4 regions of the Hymenobacter sp. 5516J-16 genome follow, and region 2 is predicted to be linked to each of the others. Evidence: riboswitches for the same ligand, from Rfam matches in the RefSeq annotation. Region 2 holds a riboswitch; each other region holds the start of a gene.
The links. A riboswitch is a leader RNA that binds a small molecule or an ion and turns the genes downstream of it on or off. The one in region 2 is predicted to bind S-adenosylmethionine.

Region 1 (3,204 bases), 1.7 Mb from region 2:
GTTCAGGAGCACGTCTTCCACCAATTCCAGCAGGTCCTTCGGCACTTCGTCGTACACGGCCAGCTGGCTGGGGTTCACAATGCCCATATCCAAGCCGGCCCGGATGGCGTGGTAGAGGAAGGCCGAATGCATGGCCTCGCGCACTACATCGTTGCCGCGGAAGGAGAAGCTGATGTTGCTGACGCCGCCGCTGGTGAGGGCGCCGGGCAGGTTCTGCTTGATCCACCGCACGGCCTCGATGAAGTCTAGGGCGTAGTTGCGGTGCTCCTCCATGCCGGTGCCCACCGTCAGGATGTTGGGGTCGAAGATGATGTCCTCGGCCGGGAAGCCGACTTCATTTACCAGAATATCGTAGCTGCGCCGGCAGATGTCGATGCGCTTTTCCAGGGTATCGGCCTGGCCGTTCTCATCGAAGGCCATGACCACCATGGCGGCGCCGTAAGCTCGCACGGTGCGGGCCCGCTCCTTGAAGGTTTCCTCGCCTTCTTTCAAGGAAATGGAGTTGACGATGCTCTTGCCTTGCACACACTTAAGGCCGGCTTCCAGCACGCTCCACTTCGAAGAGTCCAGCATAATCGGCACCCGCGAAATGTCGGGCTCCGAGGCAATTAGGTGCAGGAAGGTGGTCATGGCCTGCTCCGAGTCGAGCATGCCTTCGTCCATGTTCACGTCGATGACCTGGGCACCGCCTTCCACCTGGTCGCGGGCTACTTGCAGGGCGGCCTCGTAGTTACCGGTCCGGATAAGGCGGGCAAAGGCGCGGGAGCCGGTCACGTTGCACCGCTCGCCCACGTTCACAAACAGGCTGTCGGGGGTGATGTTGAACGGTTCGAGGCCGGCGAGGCGGGTTACCCCACCCCGGCCCCTCCCCGGTGGGGAGGGGTGCCAGACATGTTGGTTATCCTATCAGCAGAAGCTAATCTAAGCTCCTCCCCACCGGGGAGGGGTTGGGGTGAGGCCAACCTCCGCGGTTCGTACCGCTCCGCCAGCTTGCTTAGCTCGCCGATGTGCTGGGGCGTGGTGCCGCAACATCCACCTACCACCGTCACGAGGCCTTCCTTGAGGTAGTTTTCCACCACGCCCGCAAATTCCTGGGCCGACTCGTCGTAGCCGCCGAAGGCATTCGGGAGGCCAGCGTTGGGGTAGGCGGAAATGTGCACGTCGGCAATGCGGCTCAGCTCCTTGATGTACACCTGCAGCTGGTCGGCGCCGAGGGCGCAGTTCAAACCCACGCTCAGCAGAGGCAAGTGGCGAATGGAGTTCCAGAAAGCCTCCACCGTCTGGCCAGAAAGGGTGCGGCCGGAAGCGTCGGTGATGGTACCGGAAATCATGATGGGCACTACCCGGCCACCTTCGTCGAAGAACTTCTGCACCGCGTACAGCGCCGCCTTGGCGTTCAGGGTGTCGAAGATGGTTTCAATGAGCAGGGCGTCGGAGCCGCCTTCCACGAGGCCGCGCACTTGCTCATGGTAGGCGGTAGCCAGCTCATCGAAGGTCACGGCCCGGAAGCCGGGACGGTTTACGTCGGGTGACAGGGAGGCAGTGCGGTTGGTGGGCCCGATGGCGCCGGCCACGAAGCGAGGTTTGGCGGGGTTCTGAGCTGTAAATTCGTCGGCTACCTCCCGGGCTATGCGCGCCGACTCATAGTTCAACTCATACACGATGTCCTCCAGGCCGTAGTCGGCCTGGGCGATGGTGGTGCCGCTGAACGTGTTGGTTTCCACCATGTCGGCCCCGGCCGCAAAGTAATCGGCGTGAATGCCCCTGATGATGTCGGGGCGGGTGAGGCTGAGCAGGTCGTTGTTGCCGCGCAGGGGTTTGGGATGATTCGCGAAGCGGGTGCCCCGGAAATCAGCCTCTTCCAGCTTGTGACGCTGAATCATGGTGCCCATGGCGCCGTCCAGAATCAGGACGCGCTGGGCCAGGATGTCGTGCAGCGGGAGTGGGGGCGGTGGAGGGTCGTCGACATATCGGCTCTTCTAAGAAAATCGGCAGCAAAAAAGTGCCTATCCAGAAAGAGCCGCGTGGGGGCGCGAGTCCTGTTCTTATCTTCTTCCAAACCGCCCAAGCGGCCTGGAAAGGGAATTAGCACCTTGTTTTATTTCAGGTTGCTAAGACGTCGTTGGGCCCAATCCCTCGGTCTTTCTGGATAAGTAACAGGGCGAAGATACAACTGGAATCTTCGAAATTCAATCCGGGAAGTTTTGGGAGGGAGGTAGAGGCATTCGCTTTCAGGCTGCACGCCTGCAGAAGACGCGACGCTTCGCGTCTCAGTCGTTGCTGAAGTTGTTTAACTCACATCGTCCAATGCTTACTGCTCACCGACACGACGTGGAGTGTCGCGTTTCTACAGGCGGGTAGCAACAGCAAGTTGGTGGCTTGCTGCACGGTTTGCTTCGCAGAAGTATATAGGCTTAGCTGAATGGTTCGTTGTACGGAATGGGCCTGCTCATTGAATAAAGTTCGTGCGGCCTGGCATTTTGTTCATTTTGTGGTCAATACGTTAGATGTCTGCGACTATGATGCTATCCTCTCTGTGTCAGAAATTGTTAGCGGGCTGCTTATGCCTGCTGAGCAGCTGGACGCTGGCTCAACACCAGGCCGGCTCGGGCTTGCGTGGACAGTACTACGAGGGTAAAAAGTTTGAGAAGCTAGTGCTGACTCGCACCGATGCAGCAATCGACTTCAATTGGACTGTTGGGCCCAGCGGCAACCACTTTGTGTCGCCGGGACCGGGCGTGCCGGGCGAGTACTTCTCGGTGCGTTGGGCAGGCCACGTATATGCCCCGGTAACGGGGGTGTACACCTTCCAGATTGCTACCGACGACGGGATGCGCGTCTGGATCGGCGGGAAGAAAGTGCTGGATTCCTGGCACGATCAGCCCGTAACGGTTTCCACAACCCACCTGAAAATGAAAGCTGGGAGCTACTACGCCTTGCGGGTGGAATACTACCAGAGCGACCGGGACTCGCGGGCACTACTAGCCTGGCAGCTACCCGATTTCAACACGTTCAACGAACCGCAGCCCATTCCAGCGGCTAATCTGTACTCCACTCTGCCCACCAATATTTTACTTCTCGTGGAGGCTACGCCGCCCCAGCCCAAGGCCGCGGCCTCCGTTCCGGCGGCTGCTTCCGGCGGCAAGCCGAAGCCGATTGCAAAGCCGGCCCGCGCAGCTAGCAGCCCAGCGCCCGTAGCTGCGG
Region 2 (3,204 bases):
GTTGCTGATGTGGTCGATGTTGGCGGCCTGCTTGGCTAGGAGGGCTGGGGAGTGGAAGGTAGGCCGCACAGCCACCATCAGCTCAATTTTTTTGGTGACGGCCGCCAGGGCTGCCGCCGTGCTCCAGGCATCCAGCGAGGGCGCTTCCTCGCCCTTAATGTCGTTGAGGTTCAGCTCGGCAATCAGGGACAGGTCGTAGCCTAGGTCCTCGCTGCGCTGGGCCAGCGTTTTCACGTAGTCCCAGTCGGCGCGCATGTTTTCGTCCTCTACGTTGCGCAGCCACCCGCCAAAAACGGGCATCCAATATCCGTACCGCATGGCTTAGTGAATAGAAGCCGCTACCGGCTGTTGGGTGGAGAATACGGCATCAGTGGCCGCCGGCTGGCTACCGGGGTTGGGGCGCCAATCTGGGTTTCGAGGTAGTCCACAAAGCGGGCGTAGGGGTCGAAGCCTACCACGTTCACGGCGTCGGCCACGAAGTTGGACAGGGCGTTGATGTCGTAGAACAGTACGTCGCCGGTGCGGTCGTCAATCAGGTACTCGATGCCTCCCACGTCGATTTTGGCGGCGGCCACAATGCGCTCCACGGCTTCCACTACCTCAGCCGGGGGCGTGAAAGCTTCTACCTGAATGCCTTTCTTGGGGGCCTCGGTGAGGCAGAAGTCGCCGGCGGCGGGCTCCTCCGGAATCTGGCAGATTTCGGCGGGGCACAGGTTGAAGCTCTCCCCAGTGGTGTACACCTTCATGGCGTAGAGGAACTTGCCGTTCAGAGTTTCCACGCGGTGAATGTTGCCGCCGCGGGGCGTCACGTACTCCTGCACCAGGGCCGTCTGGTCGATGCCCAGGTCGATTTGCCCGGCCGCCACGGCGGCTTCTACGCCCTCTATCGTGTCGAAGCGGATGATGCCCGCGCCGCTACCCCCGATGTTTACTTTTACCACGATGGGGAATTGCAGCTGGCGGGCCGCATCGGGCACGCGAGAGGCGTGGTTAATTACGAAAGACTTCGGAAACTTCAGGCCCAGCGAGGCAAACAGGCTGAGCTGGCGGGCCTTGTTGGTTTCGATGGCCGTAGCGCCCGAGCCGTTGATGATGCGGGTACCAATGCGCTCCAGGTGGGTAGCGTAACCGGCCGTATGGAAGATGCCCTGACCGTGGCCGCGCAGGTAGGCCGAGGAGCTCATGCGGTTGACTACCAGCGAGTAGCGACTCTCGGTTTCCAGCGGGTCGAAGAGGTGGTGGGCGGCGTCGATTTTCTCGTAGGGCAGGCCGCGGCGGTCCAGCTCGGCAAACAGAGGCTTAAACCACTCGGGGTGTTCGAAATAAATGCCAATCGGCTTCACAGACTGTGACATGCGAGGAGAATGAAGAACTAGAAAGTAGAAATCAGCGGAAGTTGCCGCCCTCATTCGGGCAGCAAAACAGGCAAGCCCGGACGGGGTAGGGGCTGGCGGAAAGGCGCGGGCAAACCGAGAAACCGGAGCTTGGGTGCGCGAAACGAGGTAGGAAGAAAAGCCCCGCGGGGAAAGTAGCAGCGCTACTGGGCTGGTCTACTTAGGGAGGAAATAGTCAGGTAGTAGTTTTACCAGCAGCGCATTGCGCGCAAAGAGCCAGCGGCAAAAGCAGTACCCAGCGGTTCTTACCTACCCAACCAGCGGCGTACAGACCGCCCAACAACACGTGCCACAACATCCATGCTGTACGGAAGCAGGGGTGGCGGGAGCGGGGGCGAAGTGCGGGAAGCGGTTCACGGTACGTTGTTTTTATATGGTCAGGAGTTGGCACCGTTTCAGTCTTACTGAAGGTTGCCGGCGTTTCGTCGAGCCTGTCTCTCCACGCCTCTGTATAAAAACAATCCTTTCAGGTAAAGAATTGAGTGGGGCAAAGGTAAACCCGCTGGGTCCACACTGCCAAATTTTCTTTGGCCAGTGGCGCTGGCGTCGGGCGAGAGGTCCGGGCAAAGCCTGGTGAGCCATGCCGCGTGCCCCCGAAGCTAGCGGGAGGGAAACCAGTGCAGGCCGCCGGGAGGATTTGCGGGCCAAAAGCTGCGCTACCTACTCCAATTCAGCGGACAAGCCTGGTTGACTTATGCATGTTGATAGTCAGGAAATTATGTTGGGCTGTTATTGAGGTAAAAATGGATGTAATTAATTTTTATTATGAATATTTATATAAATCTTTATACATATTGCTGTTCAATAGGTGCCCGTCGGGCGTGTTCAATTTCCCCACCAGTTATACCGTATTCGCATGAAAAAAACCGGAGTACTCATGGCCGCTCTCCTGACCAGCGGCGCTGCCATTGCGCAGGACAACACCCAAACCTCCACCAGCTACGGCAGCAACAACCGCGTGACGGTGGAGCAAACGGGCCGCTCAAACACGGCCATTGCCCGCCAGAACGACGCGGCCGTGAATGGGGGCAGTAGCAGTGGCAATAATAACGAGGTGACCCAGACCCAGGCCGGCAGCCAGCATGTGGCTCAAACCGACCAGATGGGTAACCGCCAGCAGGCCGTGCAGGTGCAGCTTTCGGATGTGAGCCGGGGCGCTAATGGGGCCCGCATCCGGCAGGGCTCCACTGCCGCGAACAGCGACGGCAACTACGCCAGCCAATACCAGGGGGCTTCAGCCATAGTGCTTCCATTGAGCAGGCAAGCGGGGCCAACTATGCCACCCAAAACCAAAGCGGCCGCAATGCTTTTGCTACCATTTTTCAGAGCACAGGCAATAACAACCGCGCCACTCAGGACCAGAATACCAATGTGTTCGGAGGTACTGCCGCGGCCCGGCAGTTGGGGGCTAACAACACCTCTAGCCAGCAGCAGAACAGCTCTGGCCAGTCGGCCTCGGCTAGCGTGCTGCAGCAGGGCGACAATAATGCGGCCAGCCAGCAGCAGCAGAACCTGAGTGGCATCATGAGCGCCAGCATTGGTCAGCTGGGCAACAACAATGCGGCAGCGCAGGCGCAGAGCAGCCAGGGCAGTGCGTCTTCTTCGGTCTTCATTCAGCAAACCGGCAACAACAACGCCGCTACGCAAACGCAAAACCACTCCGGTTCTTTCGGCACCGTGGCGGCCACGGCCACCCAAACTGGCAACAACAACGCCGCTACCCAAAGCCAGACGGGCGTGATGTCAGTAAGCGCTGCGGCTACTCAGAATGGCAACCGCAACGAGGCCACCCAAACGCAGGTCAATACAG
Region 3 (3,204 bases), 2.0 Mb from region 2:
ACCGAGAGACGCAGGAGGGTAGGCGTCACGCCGGCGGCGCGCTGCTCCTCTTCGGAAAGCTGCTGGTGGGTAGTAGCCGAGGGCTGAATGATGAGCGTTTTGGCGTCGCCCACGTTGGCTAGGTGGCTGACCAGTTTCAGATTATCAATAAACTGCGTGGCCGTTTCCTTGGAGCCTTTGATGGCGAAGGTGAGCACCCCGCCGTAGCCGCGCTTCAGGTATTTCTGGGCCAGGGTGTGGTAGGGGCTGCTCTTGAGGCCGGGGTAGTTCACGGCTTCTACCTGCGGGTGCTGCTCCAGCCAGGTAGCCACGCGCAGGGCGTTTTCTACGGTGCGGTCTACGCGCAGGCTCAGCGTTTCCAGGCCCTGAATCAGCTGCCAGGCATTAAATGGGCTTTGGGAAGGACCGAAGTCGCGTAGGCCTTCCACCCGGGCCCGAATGATAAAGGCAATGTTGCCAAACGGCCCGCCTTTCCCGAATACATCATTGAACACCAGCCCGTGGTAGCCCTCGGAAGGCTCCGTAAACTGCGGGAACTTGCCATTGCCAAAGTCATATGTGCCGCCGTCCACAATCACGCCCCCAATAGAGGTGCCGTGGCCGCCAATCCACTTCGTCGCCGATTCTACCACAATGTGGGCGCCGTGCTCCAGGGGCCGAAACAGGTAGCCGCCCGCACCAAACGTATTGTCCACGATGAGGGGCAGATCGTGCTTGTCGGCAATGGCGGCAATGCGCTCAAAGTCCGGGATGCTAAAGCTCGGATTGCCAATGGTTTCCAGGTAGATGGCCTTGGTATTCTCGTTTATCAGGGCCTCAAACTTCTCCGGCTGGTCGCCATCGGCGAAGCGCACCTCAATACCCAAGCGCTTAAACGCTACCTTGAACTGGTTGTAGGTGCCGCCATACAGGTGCGTGGTGCTCACAAAATTGTCGCCGGCCTGCAGAATGTTGTTGAGGGCAATGAACTGCGCCGCCTGCCCCGAGGAAACCGCCAGAGCTGCTACTCCGCCCTCCAGAGCCGCCACACGCTGCTCGAACACGTCGGTGGTGGGGTTCATCAGGCGGGTGTAGATGTTGCCGAACTCCTTCAGGGCAAACAGGTTGGCCCCGTGCTCGGCATTTTTGAACACGTAGCTGGTAGTTTGGTAGAGCGGTACGGCGCGGGAACCAGTTACGGGGTCGGGCTGCTGGCCGGCGTGGAGTTGTAGGGTCTCGAAGTGGAGGTTCTGCGTGGACATGGCAAGGCTGGGTTAAAGACCGTTTGGACAGGAAATGAGGGAGCGAAAACGCGAAGAGAAAGCCACGATGAGGCGCAGCGGGGGCCGCACCGGAACCAGTCAGAAAGTGCTTCTGAAGCTGATTGGGGATGCAGGCGGGCCTCGGGTGCCACTGTGGGTCACCGCAGAATCAGGCCAAGAAAGAGGAAGGGATTAGCTAGCCGGGAGCCAGGCTAGCAACAGCAACAACACGCGCTACAGCAGCGCATTCGCATTCGCCGGAAAGCTGGAGCAGCTACCGAAACACAGAAACCCCACGACCTGGTAGGGCGCAACAAAGCGACCAAGGCAGTGGGGTAGAAAGGGGCGAAAGCGAGGGTGTTTTCCATGGTACTCCTGAGTTATATGCCCCGCCAGCTAAGCTGGTCGGGCAGGAATTGGCACCTTTCGCGCGGTCGAAGGTTGCCAGCGGGTCAGGGAGCCTGTTCTCTCGCCGCTTCTGTATAAATCTTATGAAAACTACCCCGCCGCGAGCGGGGGAGTACCGGGTTGGTATTGCAAAGGTATAGCAGCGGTTTTGATATATGCAATAGGGTAGCAAAATTTTTTACCGCGGTGGCTGACTACAGCCCTTAGAAGGTGCTAAAGCCAATACGACGATTCAAGCCGCTGATTTTCAAACACAAAGTATCCGTTGCTCTATCTCATAAAGCTAGTTGCAAGAACTACAACTCTCTACGTTATCGGAAAAATTTGGCATGCGCCTGTCCGTTACCGCAAACATACTCGTACGAAAAAGCATGGGTAGGCCACAAAAAAAGCCACTCGTTTATGAGTGGCTTTTTAGGATAATTTCTAGATATAGCCTAGGCTTAAATCTTAGGTAAAGTCAACACCTGGCCTACCTCAATGTGGTCGGGATTGGCGCCGATGGTTGCCTTATTGGCATCGTATATCTGATGCCACTTGGAGGCGTCACCGTAGTGGTTCTTGGCAATTTTAGAAAGCGAATCGCCGCTTACTACCGTGTATTTGTCGGCCTGAGCAGCTGCCGGCTGGGCAGCGGGCTGGTTAGCGTTGCCGAAGAAATCGGTGGCGCCGCCAGCGGCAGGTTTAGGAGCAGGAGCAACGGGTTTTTTTTCGCCGTCGTTGGAAAGGAAATCAAACAGTCCCATAGTGGTAAATGCAAGTAAATGTGGAAGAAACGACCGACTTGCAGGGCAGGAAAAGGGCGTCGGTTTTGGCTCTTACGCCAAGGCCAACAATAAGTTGTATCCGGCGCATGCGCATAATTCTAGGCTGAACATCTTGCGGAATTGCCCCGTAAGAGGCGCAATACCAAGTGTCCTGCTTGGTGGTATTTCTCCCTCATTTTAACTTATCTCCCTGCCCCATGAAAACTAATTCCGCTCCCTTGCGCTACCTAGCTAGCCTGCTCATGTTACTGGTACTTTTCACTGCTTCCTGCGGCAGCAAAGAAGGCAAAGTAGAAGGCGTGAACATGCTGTATGGCACCGAAAGCAAAGTTTGGAAAACCGATAAAGAGCTGAGCGCCAGCGGTGACAAAGTAAAACAGACGGATGCTCAGGAGGATGAGCGCATCACCTTCTTTGCCAACAAGCAGTATAACATGACCTCTCCTGCTGGTGCCGTAAATGGCAAGTATGAGTTTGACCAGGCCGGTAAGAAAATCACTATGACGCCTGATGGAGCTGCCCAGAGCAACACCTTCGACGTAGTAACGCTCACCGACGACAAGCTCACGCTCCGTAGCCCCGAGGGTGCTGAGCTGCGCCTTGAAAAAGAATAAGCGCTGGTATCTTTTCGCTTCGCAACAAAAAAGCCTCTCTGTATTCAACGGAGAGGTTTTTTTATGACCATTCGGTACAGGCAGTATGCTGAGGTTGGCCGCTTTTGCGATATGCTTTTATGGGCAGCTCTCGGATGAATTACTACCGGGTACCCTGTAACTTATATTCTTATA
Region 4 (3,204 bases), 310 kb from region 2:
ACAGCCACGCTGGCCGAGCGGGAGGCGGCCGTGCGCAGCACCCTGCGCTACTACCGCAACACGGCTGCCGCCGAGGGCGCCGTGACCGGGGCCGGTGGCTTCCTGCTCGGGCTGGCCGACTTTCCGCTGCTGCTGGGCCTGAAGCTAAAATTTCTGTTCGACGTAGCGGCGCTGTATGGCTACGATGTGCGCGACTATACTGAGCGCCTGTTTTTGCTTCACATCTTTCAACTGGCGTTCAGCAGCCAGCACACTCGCAACGACGTGTACCAGCGCGTGGCCAACTGGGACGCTTACCGCCACACCCTGCCCACCGACGTGCACGAGTTCGACTGGCGCACCTTCCAACAGGAGTACCGCGACTACATCGACTTAGCCAAGATGGCCCAACTGGTGCCCGTCATTGGGGCCGCCGTGGGCGCCGTGGCCAACTACCGCCTGCTAGAGCAGCTCGGTGATACGGCCATGAACTGCTACCGCCTGCGGTGGCTACACGCCGCCAACGAAGCTACCCCCGCTACCCCTGTTCCCGTGACCTGAACAGCTCAATGAATGCTGGCCCCACTCAGCCTAAAGCCAGTACACGCGGATGCTACACCAACAGAAAAGCCCCATCTCCTGCAAGGAAACGGGGCTTTTTTTAGGGAACAACAGGTTTAGCTTTTGGCTTTGCGCTGCTCGTGCTGGCCTTTGTGCTTGGCCTGCTTTTGTGCCTGTAGCTGCGCATACTTAGTGTACTGCTCGGCGCTCAAAATCTGCTTGAGCTGGGCTTCGTACCGATCCTTGCTGGCTTTCATGGCCTGGTGGCGCTGCTGCTTATCGGCGGCCGAGGCCGTTTGGGTGCGCTGGGCCCGCATTTCCTGGAAGCGGGCTAAGTGCAGCTGACGCACCTGCTCGGTTTGGGCCGCCGTGAGGCCGAGCTTCTGGCTTAGGCTCTTGGCTTTTTGCTCGGCGCGCTGCTCGGGCGTTTTGTTGGCTTTGGCGCCCTTGTGGTGCTGGCCGTGGGCCGCTTTTACGGGCGTAGTCTGGGCCGAGGCGGCGGCAACGGAAAAGGAGAAAGCGGCGAAGAGAACGAGGAGCTTTTTCATGGCTATGTTGGATAGGTTAAATTCAGTGAAAGAAGCAGGCCGTGGTCCGGAACAGGCTTTTGTGCTTCTGCTACGTCAGTAGGCAACTCAGATGCCAACTTTGACCAGAAGGGGAGCTTAACAGGTTCTGAAAAAATTTAAATTTTTAGGTTAAACCTTGCCCAAGAAAATACATCGTTGCGTATAAGGTGCTTGCGGTCAAGTAGTTAGTAGGTAAGAGAGATAGTTGTTTTATCTATTGCCTGGGTCCTGAGCCAGGCCGGTAGGTAGGGTAAACCGGGCGTTGAGCTTCTCGTTTGCAGGACCCGCATTCCGGTTCTACCTTTGCCCCATCAATTCTTTCTAGCCCAAAGGATTGTTTTTATACAGAGGCGCTGAGAGACAGGCTCACTGACGCGTCGGCAACCATCCGCAACTGCTGGAACGGTGCCAATTCCTGACCATATAAAAACAACAAGCCGTGGACTTTTGCCCCTGCCGTCGTGCCCGTTTCGTAGTTTTTACTGCTCGCTTCCGCGCGTCTGCCCGAGAGCAGCGGTGGTGTGGCAGCGGGTGTTGTTGCTGCTGAAGTTAAGTCGCCTACCCGCGTAACCGGCATGGCTACTTGGCCTAAACAGGTAGTAGTGAGGTTGCCCGTGGTTTTTCTCTGGGGGTGTGGCTTCGGTCTAAGAGCCGCTTAATTGTTGGCTTGCATTTTTTGCGCACCGCCACAGCCTAGTTTAATAACCAAGCGGACTTAGTGCGCAATGCCTTCCGTCGGCACCTGGAGTAGTCCTACAACCGAACTCTTTTTTACCAGCCAACCAGGAAGTTGGCGCTTGCTTTTTATGCTCAAAAAATCATTGGAACTGCTACGGCAGGAGGCGGCCGAAACCGGCGCCCACACCCTAAAACGAAGTCTGGGCGGCTTCAGCCTGATTGCCATTGGCATTGGGGTAATTATCGGCGCGGGCCTGTTTTCGCTGACCGGCATTGCTGCCGCCAACAATGCCGGTCCGGCCGTGACGCTCTCGTTTGTGGTAGCCGCCGTGGGGTGCGCCTTCTCAGCCCTGTGCTACGCTGAGTTTGCCGCCATGGTGCCCGTGGCTGGCTCGGCCTACACCTACGCCTACGCTACCATGGGCGAGCTGTTTGCCTGGATTATCGGGTGGGACTTGATTCTGGAATACTCTGTGGGGGCGGCGGCCGTGTCCATTAGCTGGTCGCAGTATCTGCTGAAGTTTCTAAGCAAGTACAACATTCACCTGCCCCGCAGCTGGTGATGTCGCCGTTCGAGACGGCCAAGTTGGCCAACGGCACCGAAGTACATGGTCTGGTAAATATTCCGGCCATGCTTATTGTGTTGATTATCACACTGATTGTAGTGCGCGGCACCAAAGGCTCAGCGTGGTTTAACGCCATTGTGGTTACGCTAAAAGTGTCGGTGGTGCTCGTGTTTATTGCCTTAGGGTGGCAGTACATCGACCCCGCCAACTATCAGCCCTACATTCCGCAGAATACGGGGGAGTTCGGGGAGTTTGGTTGGAGTGGGATTCTGCGCGGGGCGGGCGTGGTGTTCTTCGTATTCATCGGCTTTGACATTGTGGCCACCATGGCCCAGGAAACCAAGAATCCGCAGAAAAACATGCCCATCGGCATCATCGGCTCCCTACTGATTTGTACGGTGCTGTTTGTGCTATTTGGACACGTACTCACGGGCCTGGCTAACTACACCGAGTTCAAAAACAGTGCCGCCCCTGTAGCCATTGCCATCGAGAAAACGCCCTACGCCTGGCTTTCGTCGGCCGTTATTCTGGCCATCATCATCGGCTACACCTCCGTAATTCTGGTGGATTTGCTGGGCCAGACTCGCGTGTTTTTTGCCATGGCCAAGGATGGGCTGCTGCCGCCGGTGTTTGCGCGCGTGCACGAGCGGTTCGGCACGCCCTTACAATCGGGGCTGCTGCTGGGCTTGTTTATTGCCCTATTCGCTGGATTCGTGCCCATTGCGGTAGTTGGCGAAATGACGTCTATCGGCACTTTGCTGGCCTTCGTGATGGTGTGCATCGGCGTGCTTATCATGCGCAAGAAAGAACCCAATGCCCCCGCGGCTTCCGCACGCCGCTGGTGCCGCTGG

Region 1: another riboswitch for S-adenosylmethionine. It lies ahead of metH (methionine synthase); the one in region 2 lies ahead of MUN84_RS18920 (RimK family alpha-L-glutamate ligase).
Region 3: another riboswitch for S-adenosylmethionine. It lies ahead of MUN84_RS08810 (O-acetylhomoserine aminocarboxypropyltransferase/cysteine synthase family protein); the one in region 2 lies ahead of MUN84_RS18920 (RimK family alpha-L-glutamate ligase).
Region 4: another riboswitch for S-adenosylmethionine. It lies ahead of MUN84_RS24215 (amino acid permease); the one in region 2 lies ahead of MUN84_RS18920 (RimK family alpha-L-glutamate ligase).

What each region holds. Positions count from the first base shown of each region.
Region 1 is NZ_CP095058.1:2,114,120-2,117,323, reverse strand. It holds partial or broken gene metH (methionine synthase) at 1-1,892, opposite strand, end outside; SAM riboswitch class I at 2,043-2,156, opposite strand; gene MUN84_RS10520 (OmpA family protein) at 2,520-3,204, shown strand, end outside.
Region 2 is NZ_CP095058.1:3,820,107-3,823,310, forward strand. It holds gene MUN84_RS18915 (LLM class flavin-dependent oxidoreductase) at 1-318, opposite strand, end outside; gene MUN84_RS18920 (RimK family alpha-L-glutamate ligase) at 339-1,355, opposite strand; SAM riboswitch class I at 1,761-1,852, opposite strand; gene MUN84_RS18925 (hypothetical protein) at 2,377-2,616, opposite strand; gene MUN84_RS18930 (hypothetical protein) at 2,766-3,204, shown strand, end outside.
Region 3 is NZ_CP095058.1:1,783,833-1,787,036, reverse strand. It holds gene MUN84_RS08810 (O-acetylhomoserine aminocarboxypropyltransferase/cysteine synthase family protein) at 1-1,241, opposite strand, end outside; SAM riboswitch class I at 1,619-1,730, opposite strand; gene MUN84_RS08805 (LysM peptidoglycan-binding domain-containing protein) at 2,093-2,395, opposite strand; gene MUN84_RS08800 (lipocalin family protein) at 2,614-3,030, shown strand.
Region 4 is NZ_CP095058.1:4,125,880-4,129,083, forward strand. It holds gene MUN84_RS20440 (EcsC family protein) at 1-540, shown strand, start outside; gene MUN84_RS20445 (DUF4890 domain-containing protein) at 657-1,088, opposite strand; SAM riboswitch class I at 1,447-1,539, shown strand; gene MUN84_RS24215 (amino acid permease) at 1,916-2,350, shown strand; gene MUN84_RS24220 (APC family permease) at 2,350-3,204, shown strand, end outside.